DNA from 3 places in the Streptomyces sp. NBC_01515 genome. Region 3 is predicted to be linked to each of the others. Evidence: riboswitches for the same ligand, from Rfam matches in the RefSeq annotation. Region 3 holds a riboswitch; each other region holds the start of a gene.
The links. A riboswitch is a leader RNA that binds a small molecule or an ion and turns the genes downstream of it on or off. The one in region 3 is predicted to bind thiamine pyrophosphate.
Positions count from the first base shown of each region.

Region 1: another riboswitch for thiamine pyrophosphate. It lies ahead of thiO (glycine oxidase ThiO); the one in region 3 lies ahead of thiC (phosphomethylpyrimidine synthase ThiC).
Region 2: another riboswitch for thiamine pyrophosphate. It lies ahead of OG407_RS36145 (thiamine ABC transporter substrate binding subunit); the one in region 3 lies ahead of thiC (phosphomethylpyrimidine synthase ThiC).

Region 1 is NZ_CP109416.1:3,512,050-3,515,282, reverse strand. It holds gene thiS (sulfur carrier protein ThiS) at 4-204, opposite strand; gene thiO (glycine oxidase ThiO) at 201-1,364, opposite strand; TPP riboswitch at 1,362-1,473, opposite strand; gene OG407_RS15555 (hypothetical protein) at 1,524-1,862, shown strand; gene OG407_RS15550 (NAD(P)/FAD-dependent oxidoreductase) at 1,907-3,136, shown strand; gene OG407_RS15545 (Rv2175c family DNA-binding protein) at 3,200-3,233, shown strand, end outside.
Region 2 is NZ_CP109416.1:7,961,782-7,965,014, reverse strand. It holds gene OG407_RS36150 (ABC transporter permease) at 1-721, opposite strand, end outside; gene OG407_RS36145 (thiamine ABC transporter substrate binding subunit) at 766-1,842, opposite strand; TPP riboswitch at 1,914-2,019, opposite strand; gene rlmN (23S rRNA (adenine(2503)-C(2))-methyltransferase RlmN) at 2,044-3,150, opposite strand.
Region 3 is NZ_CP109416.1:5,937,311-5,940,543, reverse strand. It holds gene thiC (phosphomethylpyrimidine synthase ThiC) at 1-1,345, opposite strand, end outside; TPP riboswitch at 1,338-1,527, opposite strand; gene OG407_RS26695 (YibE/F family protein) at 1,599-3,122, shown strand.

The DNA.
Region 1 (3,233 bases), 2.4 Mb from region 3:
GGGTCAGCCTCCTTGGACGGCGGTGAGGACCTCGACGCGGTCTCCCTCGGAGAGGGACGTCGATGGCCACTCCGCGCGCGGGACGACGGTTTCGTTGAGGGCGGCGGCCACACCGGAGGGGGCCGGGGTGAGGGACCGTACGAGCACGTCGAGGGGCGTGCCGGGAGCGATCTCCTGGTGCTCGCCGTTGACGGAGATGTTCATGCGGGCTGCTCCACGAGGTGCGTGCGGGCGAACCGCTTCGGGGTGAACGGGCGTGCCTCGTCCGGGAGTTCACCGGTACTGAGCGCGTGCGCCAGGGCGTCGCCGGTGACCGGGGTGAGCAGCACGCCGTTGCGGTAGTGCCCGGTGGCCAGCAGCAGTCCCGGCAGCGCGGTCGGGCCGAGCAGGGGTGCGTTGTCGGGGGAGCCGGGGCGCAGTCCGGCCCGGGTCTCGGTGAGCGGGAGTTCGGTGATCCCGGGGACCAACTCGTGGGCGTCGCGCAGCAGTTCGTAGACACCGCCGGCGGTCACGGTGGTGTCCCAGCCCAGCTCCTCGCTGGTCGCGCCGACGACCAGCTCGCCGTTCTCGCGCGGCACCAGGTACACCTGGCTGCCGCGCACCACGGCCCGCACGGTCCGGCTCAGGAACGGCGCGTGTCGCTCCGGCACGGTCAGCCGCAGCACCTGCCCCTTCACGGGCCGTACGGGCGGCAGGACGTCGTCCGGGACCCCCCGCAGCTGCCCGCTGAGGCTGCCGCCCGCGAGCACTACTTGGTCCGCGGCGAGCGTGACGTCCTCACGCGTGACGACCCCCGTGGCGCGGTCCCGCCCGACCGTGAGCCGCTCGACCCACGTCCGGTGGAAGACGACCCCGGCGCGCTCGCACGCGGCCACCAGCGCGCCCGCCAGCCGCCGCGGGTCGACCTGGTGGTCCCCGTCGACCCTGAGCCCCCCGCGCACGCCCGGCGCGAGCATCGGCTCCAGGCGCCGGCACTCGCGCCCCGACAGCCACTCGGAGTCGAGCCCCGACCGGTGCTGGAGGGCGTGGAGTTCGCGCAGATGGGCCCGGTCGTCGGCGTCCAGGGCGACGGCGAGCGTGCCGCAGCGGCGGTAGCCGAGGTCGAGGCCGGTGAGGTCGGTCAGCTCGGCCGCGAAGTCCGGGTAGCGGTCCGCCGAGGCCAGGTTGAGGGCGAGCAGGGTCTGTTCGCCGTAGTGGAGCTCGGTGACGGCGGCCAGCATCCCGGCGGCCACCTGGGCGGCCCCGCCGCCCGGCTCGGGGTCCAACACCGCCGTGGAGAAGCCGCGTTGGGCCGCGCGCCAGGCCGTGACCAGGCCGATGATCCCGCCCCCGACGACGAGGACGTCTGACGTACGTGCAGGCATGGGCGTCCAGCCCCTCCCTTCGCCGGCATGACCCGGATCAGGTTCGTACGGTCGGAGGCCGCCAGCCTCCCTCTCAGCCCGGTACGTCCGGACTCCCGCGAGTGCTTTACTCGGCCACCCTAGCCCGTGCTTTGTGCGCCAGTAAGGGAGCCTTCGTCCATGGCCCGCTCGCTCGACGGTCTCGTCCTCGCCCCTGTCGCGGACCAGGCCCCAGGTCAGGTCGGTACGCGCACCCGGTTCGCGTACCACGAGAAGGACGGCGAGATCTGGGCCGAGTACGGGGGCGGCGACGTCGTACGGGGGCGTCTCGTCGGCACGCGCGCGGGGGACCGGATCGACTTCCGGTACGTGCAGTTGAAGACGGACGGGACGACGTCCTCCGGGCACTGCGTGTCCGAAGTGGTCGCGTTGCCGGACGGCCGCATTCGCCTCGACGAGACCTGGGAGTGGGAGTCCCAGGAGGGAAACGGGACCAGCACTGTGGAACAGGTCACCTGACGCGCCCGCTGACTGACAAATTGTCAGGTGTCTATGGTGATCGAGTGAGCGAGCAGACGCGGGACCAGGGCACGGTGGCAGGACGGCGTGTGGTCGTCGTCGGCGCGGGCATGGCCGGGGTGCAGACCGCGGTCGCGCTGCGGGAACAGGGCTTCACCGGCACCGTCACCCTGATCGGCGCGGAACCCCATCAGCCGTACGACCGGCCCCCGCTGTCCAAGGCCGTCCTGCTCGGCAAGGCCGAGGGCTCCGCCTTCGACGTCGACTTCGAGGCGCTCGGCATCGAGGTGCAACTGGGGCGCGAGGTGGTGGGCGTGCGCCCCGCCGACCACGAACTGGACACCGCCGAGGGCCCGGTGCCCTACGACGTCCTCGTGCTCGCCACCGGTGCCGAACCGATCCGGCTGCCGGGCGCCGACGGCATCCCCGGGGTGCACCTGCTGCGCACCCTGGACGACGCCGAGCGGCTGCGGCCGGTGCTCGCCCGGCAGCACGACATCGTGGTGGTCGGCGCGGGCTGGATCGGCGCCGAGTTCGCCACGGCCGCGCGTGAGGCGGGCTGCGCGGTGACCGTCGTGGAAGCCGCCGACCGGCCGCTCGCGGGGGCGCTGCCCGCCGAGGTGGCCGCGCCGATGGCCGCCTGGTACGCCGCCGCCGGAGCCTCGCTGCGGACGCACGCGCGCGTGGCGCACGTCGAACCCGGCGAGGTGGTCCTCGACGACGGCTCACGGCTGCCCGCGGGTGCTGTCGTGGTCGGCATCGGCGCCCGCCCCGCCACCGCCTGGCTGGCGGGCTCCGGCATCGAACTGGGCGCGCACCGCGAGGTCCTGGCCGACGCCGGGCTGCGCACCTCGGTACCGGACGTGTACGCGGTCGGCGACTGCGCCTCCTTCCCTTCGGGAAGGTACGGCGAGCGCCTTCTGGTCCACCACTGGGACAACGCCCTCCAGGGGCCGCGCACGGTCGCCGCGAACATCGTGGGGGAGAGCCCGGCGGTGTACGACCCGGTGCCGTACTTCTGGTCGGAGCAGTTCGGCCGCTTCGTCCAGTACGCCGGCCATCACGCGTCCGCCGACACCACCCTCTGGCGCGGCGATCCGGCCAACCCCGCGTGGAGCGTCTGCTGGCTGCGCGAGGACCGTCTGGTGGCCCTCCTGGCGGTCGGCCGCCCCCGTGACCTGGCCCAGGGCCGCCGCCTGATCGAGTCGGCCACGCCCATGGATCACGCACTGCTGGCCGATGCTTCTCTGCCGATGAAGGCGGCTATCGCCTAGTTCGTCCCCCGGGTCGGACCGGCCCGACTTCCGACTGTCAGTCCGGGATGGCACGCTGTTTACGTGACCGAGATTGACGCAAAGATCGATGCTCTCG
Region 2 (3,233 bases), 2.0 Mb from region 3:
CGCCGACCGCGACGAACTGGACGATCGTGAGCACGGCCGCCGTGGACAGGTCGAAGACCTCGGACGTCTGGCGGTAGATCTCGACTTCGAGGGTGGAGAAGGTCGGGCCGCCGAGGATCTGGACCACGCCGAAGGACGTGAAGGTGAAGAGGAAGACCATCAGCGCGGCGGCGGCCACGGCGGGCCCGAGCGCGGGCAGCGTCACCTTCCGCCAGGCCCGGAGCCGGGAGGCACCGAGCATCCGCGCGGCCTCCTCCTGGCGCGGGTCGAGCTGTGCCCAGAGGCCGCCCACCGTCCGTACGACGACCGCGTAGTTGAAGAAGACGTGCGCGAGCAGGATGGCCCACACGGTGGTGTCCAGCCGTACGCCCCACAGGTCGTCCAGGAGTCCGCCCCGGCCGACGAGCGCGAGGAAGGCCGTACCGACGACGACCGTCGGCAGCACGAAGGGGACCGTCACGGCGGCCCGCAGGACGTGCCTACCCGGGAAGTCGAAGCGCGCGAAGACGTACGCGCCGGGGAGCGCGATCAGCAGCGTGAGCGCGGTGGACGCGAGCGCCTGCCAGGTGGTGAACCACAGGACGTGCCGGATGTCTGACTGGACCAGCACGTCCCGGATACGGCCCAACTGCCAGGCGCCGTCGACCTTGAGGCCGCGCGCGACGATCGCGGCGACGGGGTAGGCGAAGAACACCGCGAAGAACGCGACGGGCAGGGCCATGAGGCCGAGCCGCGTCACGTTGCCCCGATGGGTCCTCCGTGGGGCTACTTCAGTACGAGCGAGGTCCACGACTTGACCCACTGGTCCCGGTCGGCGGCGATCTTCGTGGGCGCCATGGTCTCGGGGTCCGAGGCCTGGCGGCCGTACTTCACGAACTCCTGCGGCACCTGGGCGCCTTCGATCACCGGGTAGACGAACATGTTGAGCGGCATGTCCTGCTGGAACTCCTTGGTCAGCAGGAAGTCGAGGAACGCCTTGCCGCCGTTGGTGTTCTTCGCGTTGCTGAGCAGGCCCGCGTACTCGGTCTGCCGGAAGCAGGTGCCGTACGACACCCCGGTGGGCGCGGTGGTCGGCTTCGGGTCGGCGTAGATGACCTCGGCGGGCGGCGAGGAGGCGTACGAGACGACGAGGGGCCGGTCGCCGCCCGCCTTCTTGCCGCCGGCGGAACCGGAGAACTCCTGGTCGTAGGCCTGCTCCCAGCCGTCGACCACCTTGACGCCGTTGGCCTTGAGCTTCTTCCAGTAGCCCTGCCAGCCGTCGTCGCCGAACTGGGCCGCGCTGCCGAGCAGGAAGCCGAGACCGGGCGAGGAGGTGGCCGCGTTCTCGGTGACGAGGAGGTTCTTGTACTCGGGCTTGACCAGGTCCGCGAAGGAGGTCGGCGGGGTCAGCTTGTGCTCGCTGAAGTAGGCCTTGTCGTAGTTGACGCAGATGTCGCCGGTGTCGATGGGGGTGACCCGGTGCTTGGTCTGGTCGACGCGGTACTCGGGCTTGACGAGGTCGGAGCCCTTCGCGTCGTAGGACTGGAAGAGGCCGTTGTCGAGCGCGCGGGAGAGCAGGGTGTTGTCGACGCCGAAGAAGACGTCGCCCTGGGGGTTGTCCTTGGTCAGGATCGCCTTGTTGACGGCCTGGCCGGCGTCGCCGTCCTTGAGGACCTTGACCGTGTAGCCGGACTGCTTCTCGAAGTCCTTGAGGACGCTCTTCGAGACGGCCCAGGAGTCGTGGCTGACGAGGGTGACGGTCTTGGAGTCGCCGCCGCTGCCGCTGTCGGACGAGCCGCACGCGGAGAGCGTGAGCAGCCCGAGGCCGACGGCCGCGGCCACGAACGTCTTGGTGTGGTGCACGGTTGTTTTCCTCCTGGGGTGTCCAGGAAGAGACGCGGCCCCGCCCACAGGACGTGGGCAGGGCGCAACAGCAAGAGTGGTGACCGAACTTCCTACCCAGAATGACCTGGGCGAGGTTCAGAGGGTCTGCGGACAATCCCGCACTCTCAGCGCTGTGGCGCTCCCCTGTCGGAATATGAAGATGTACCTACGCCGGTCAGCCTACCGCTCGGTCGCGGCGAGCTGGCCGCACGCTCCGTCGATCTCCTGGCCCCGGGTGTCCCGGACGGTGACCGGCACCCCGTGGGCCGCGATGGCCTCGACGAACGCCTTCTCGTCCTCGGGGCGGGAGGCCGTCCACTTCGAGCCCGGCGTCGGGTTCAGCGGGATCAGGTTGACGTGCACGGGCTTGCCCTTGAGGAGGCGGCCGAGCCGGTCGCCGCGCCACGCCTGGTCGTTGATGTCGCGGATCAGCGCGTACTCGATGGACAGCCGGCGCCCCGACTTCGCCGCGTACTCCCAGCCCGCGTCGAGGACCTCGCGCACCTTCCACCGCGTGTTCACGGGGACCAGGGTGTCGCGCAGGTCGTCGTCAGGGGCGTGCAGCGAGATCGCGAGGCGGCACTTGAAGCCCTCGTCGGAGAAGCGGTGGATCGCCGGGACCAGTCCGACCGTCGAGACGGTGATCCCACGCTGCGAGAGGCCGAGGCCGTCCGGCTCGGGGTCGGTGAGGGCACGGATGGACTGGACGACCCGCTTGTAGTTGGCGAGGGGCTCGCCCATGCCCATGAAGACGATGTTGGACAGCCGCGCGGGACCACCGGGGATCTCCCCGTCCCGCAACGCCCGCATCCCGTCGACGATCTGGTGCACGATCTCACCGGTCGACAGATTGCGGTCCAGGCCGGCCTGTCCGGTCGCGCAGAACGGGCAGTTCATCCCGCACCCCGCCTGTGAGCTGATGCACATGGTGACCCGGTCCGGGTACCGCATCAGCACCGACTCGACGAGCGTCCCGTCGAACAGCCGCCACAGCGTCTTGCGGGTGGTCTCCTGGTCGGTCGACAGATGCCGTACGACGGTCATCAGCTCAGGAAGCAGCGCTTCTTGCAGCTTGGCGCGCGAACCGGCGGGGATGTCGGTCCACTCCGCCGGGTCGTGCGCGAGGCGCGCGAAGTAGTGCTGCGAGAGCTGCTTGGCGCGAAACGGCTTCTCCCCGACCGCGGCGACGACTTCCTTGCGCTCGGCGGGCGTGAGATCGGCAAGGTGCCGCGGCGGCTTCTGGGCTCCGCGGGGGGCGACGAATGTGAGTTCTCCGGGCTTAGGCATGGCCCTACCAGTGTCGCAGACATACGAAGAGGGACTCGCCGCCCTGTGGACAACGAGCCCCTCGTACGCAAAACCGCAGGTCA
Region 3 (3,233 bases):
CGTCCGTCGTCAGCGGGCCGAGCGTATAGAACGGAGCTTCATCACAGATCTCCTGCTGAAGGTCGATGTTCTCCTTGATCTTGTGCATCGGGACATGTCCCGGGCCCTCGATCATGGTCTGTACGTTGAAACGCTTCGCGATCGTGTTGAGTTCCCCGAGCGTCCGCAACTCCGCGAACTGCGCCTCGTCGTTGGCGTCCGCGATCGACCCCGGCCGCAGGCCGTCGCCGAGCGAGTACGTGACGTCGTAGGCGGCGAGGATCTCGCTCAGTTCCTCGAAGTTCTCGTAGAGGAACGATTCCTTGTGGTGCGCGAGGCACCAGGCCGCCATGATCGAGCCGCCGCGCGAGACGATGCCCGTCTTGCGGTTCGCCGTGAGCGGTACGAACGGCAGCCGCACGCCCGCGTGGACGGTCATGTAGTCCACGCCCTGCTCGGCCTGTTCGACGACCGTGTCCTTGTAGATCTCCCAGGTCAGCTCCTCGGCGCGGCCGTCGACCTTTTCGAGCGCCTGGTAGAGCGGCACCGTGCCGATGGGGACGGGGGAGTTGCGCAGCACCCACTCACGGGTGGTGTGGATATTGCGGCCGGTGGACAGGTCCATGACCGTGTCGGCGCCCCAATGGGTCGCCCAGGTCATCTTCTCGACCTCCTCCTCGATGGAGGAAGTGACCGCGGAATTGCCGATGTTGGCGTTGACCTTCACCAGGAACCGCTTACCGATGATCATCGGCTCGATCTCGGGGTGGTTGACGTTGGCCGGCAGCACCGCCCGCCCGGCCGCGATCTCCTCCCGGACCACCTCGGGCGAAACCTTCTCCCTTACGGCCACGAACTCCATCTCCGGCGTGATCTCGCCCCGTCGCGCGTAGGCGAGTTGCGTGACCGCCGTGCCGTCCCGCCCGCGCCGCGGCTGACGCGGCCGGCCGGGGAACACCGCGTCGAGGTTGCGCAGTCCACCGCGCGGTGAGGTGTGCTTGATCCCGTCGTCCTCGGGGCGGACGGGCCGGCCCGCGTACTCCTCGGTGTCGCCGCGGGCGATGATCCAGTTCTCCCGCAGCGGCGCCAGCCCCCTGCGGACGTCGGTGTCGACGAGCGGATCGGTGTACGGGCCGGAGGTGTCGTACAGCGTCACGGACTGCCCATTGGTGAGGTGCACCTGACGGACCGGCACCCGAAGATCGGGGCGCGAGCCCGCGACGTACCCCTTGTGCCAGCCGATGGACTGCTCGGCCTCCGCCGGTTCTCCGGCCGCCGTGGGCTGCTCGGCCCGCGCGAACTCCTCGCCCGGAATGGGCTGTTCGTCCTGGCTGACGGCAGACGTGTGTGCGTCCTTGTTGGTCATGAGACCTACTCCCTACGCCGGCATTACCCGGTAACAGGTTCGGCGGTCGACGCAGCGGCTTCCGTCAGTCGATGTTTCATGTGAAACATCACTCGATTCAGGTGACGTTTCACGTGAAACAGCGCAAAGACGAAGGTCAGCGCCCTCTCAGCCCGGTGCTCCGAGCTCCCGCGTGTGCAAAGGTGCCTCCACGCTAGCGTCATAAGTGGCGCGCTGAACAGTGGGCCTCCGGCGTTCTTGCGATGATCGGGCGGTGACCACCACACAGCAGCCCCCGTACCCGCCGACCGGGCGGCCGCATGGCCACGACCACGGACCCAGCGATGACCACGGCTCCGGTTCCGGGCACGACCACGGCTCGGGTGGGGACGGTGGACACGGCCCGGGTGGCGACGGCGGGCACAGTTCCGGAGCAGGCGGTGGAGGACACGGTCACTCGCACAACCACGGCCCCGCCGCCCCCGTCTCCCGGCATCTGCGGAAGGTCATCGCGGCGATCCTGATCCCGTTCACGGTGGCGGTCGTGGTCGGCATGGTGGTGCTCTGGCCCGGCGGCGCCCCGTCGCACAAGCGCACCGGGGTCGGCTTCGACCGGCAGACACAGCAGGCGACGGTCACCAAGGTCATCAGCGTGAGCTGCGCCTCGGTGAACGCATCGGGCGGAGGCTCGACCGGGGACACCTCCACCGCCGAGGGCTCCTCTGCGGCGCAGGAAGCGGGCGGCACCTGCAAGAAGGCCACGGTCACGGTCTCCACCGGCAAGGACAAGGGCCGTACGTTCACGGAGATCGTGCAGCCCGACCAGTCACGGCAGTTGCATCAGGGCGAGAAGGTCGTGGTCGCGTACGAGCCCTCCGCGCCCAGGGATCTGCAGTACTCCGTCACCGATGTGAACCGTAAGTTCCCGATGGCACTGCTCGCCGGGATCTTCGCGCTGGCCGTCGTGGTGGTGGGCCGGCTGCGCGGTGTCATGGCGCTGGTCGCGCTGGCCATCAGCTTCATGATCCTGAACTTCTTCATCCTGCCCGCGATCCTGCACGGCTCGAACCCGCTGATCGTGGCGGTGGTCGGATCGAGCGCCATCATGCTCATCGCCCTCTACATGTGCCACGGCCTGTCGGCCCGAACATCGGTGGCGGTGCTCGGCACCCTGATGTCGCTGGTGCTGATCGGCGTCCTGGGCTCGGTGTTCATCGGCTGGGCCGCGCTGACCGGCAACACGGACGACAACACGGGCCTGATCCACGGGCTGTACCCGTCCATCGACATGAGCGGTCTGCTGCTCGCCGGCGTCATCATCGGTTCGCTCGGCGTGCTCGACGATGTGACGGTCACCCAGACATCGGCGGTCTGGGAGCTGCACGAGGCGAACCCCGCGATGGGCTGGCGCGGGCTGTACCGCGCCGGCATCCGCATCGGCCGCGACCACATCGCGTCGGTCGTCAACACGCTCGTCCTCGCCTACGCGGGCGCCGCGCTGCCCCTGTTGCTGCTCTTCTCCATCGCGCAGAGCAGCGTGGGCGCGGTCGCCAACAGCGAGTTGGTCGCCGAGGAGATCGTGCGCACGCTGGTGGGTTCCATCGGCCTGGTCGCATCGGTACCGGTCACCACGGCCCTCGCGGCCCTGGTGGTCTCGGCGGACCGACCGGGGCGCGAGGCGGTTCCGGCGGGTGCGGCTGGACCGGGCTCGGCTACGACAGCCGCGTCGGCCACGGCGGCGCCGAACGCCAAGCCCGCTCCGGCGCGCGGCGGGAAGGGCCGGCGCCGCAAGCACTGAGACGCCGTGGGCGCTGATTGATTCACCGCAGGCACTGCGGCGGGCGGCGAGAACCGCCCCAGGGAGCCACGCAGAAGCGTTACTGCGGATCCCCGGACCCGCGGTACTTCA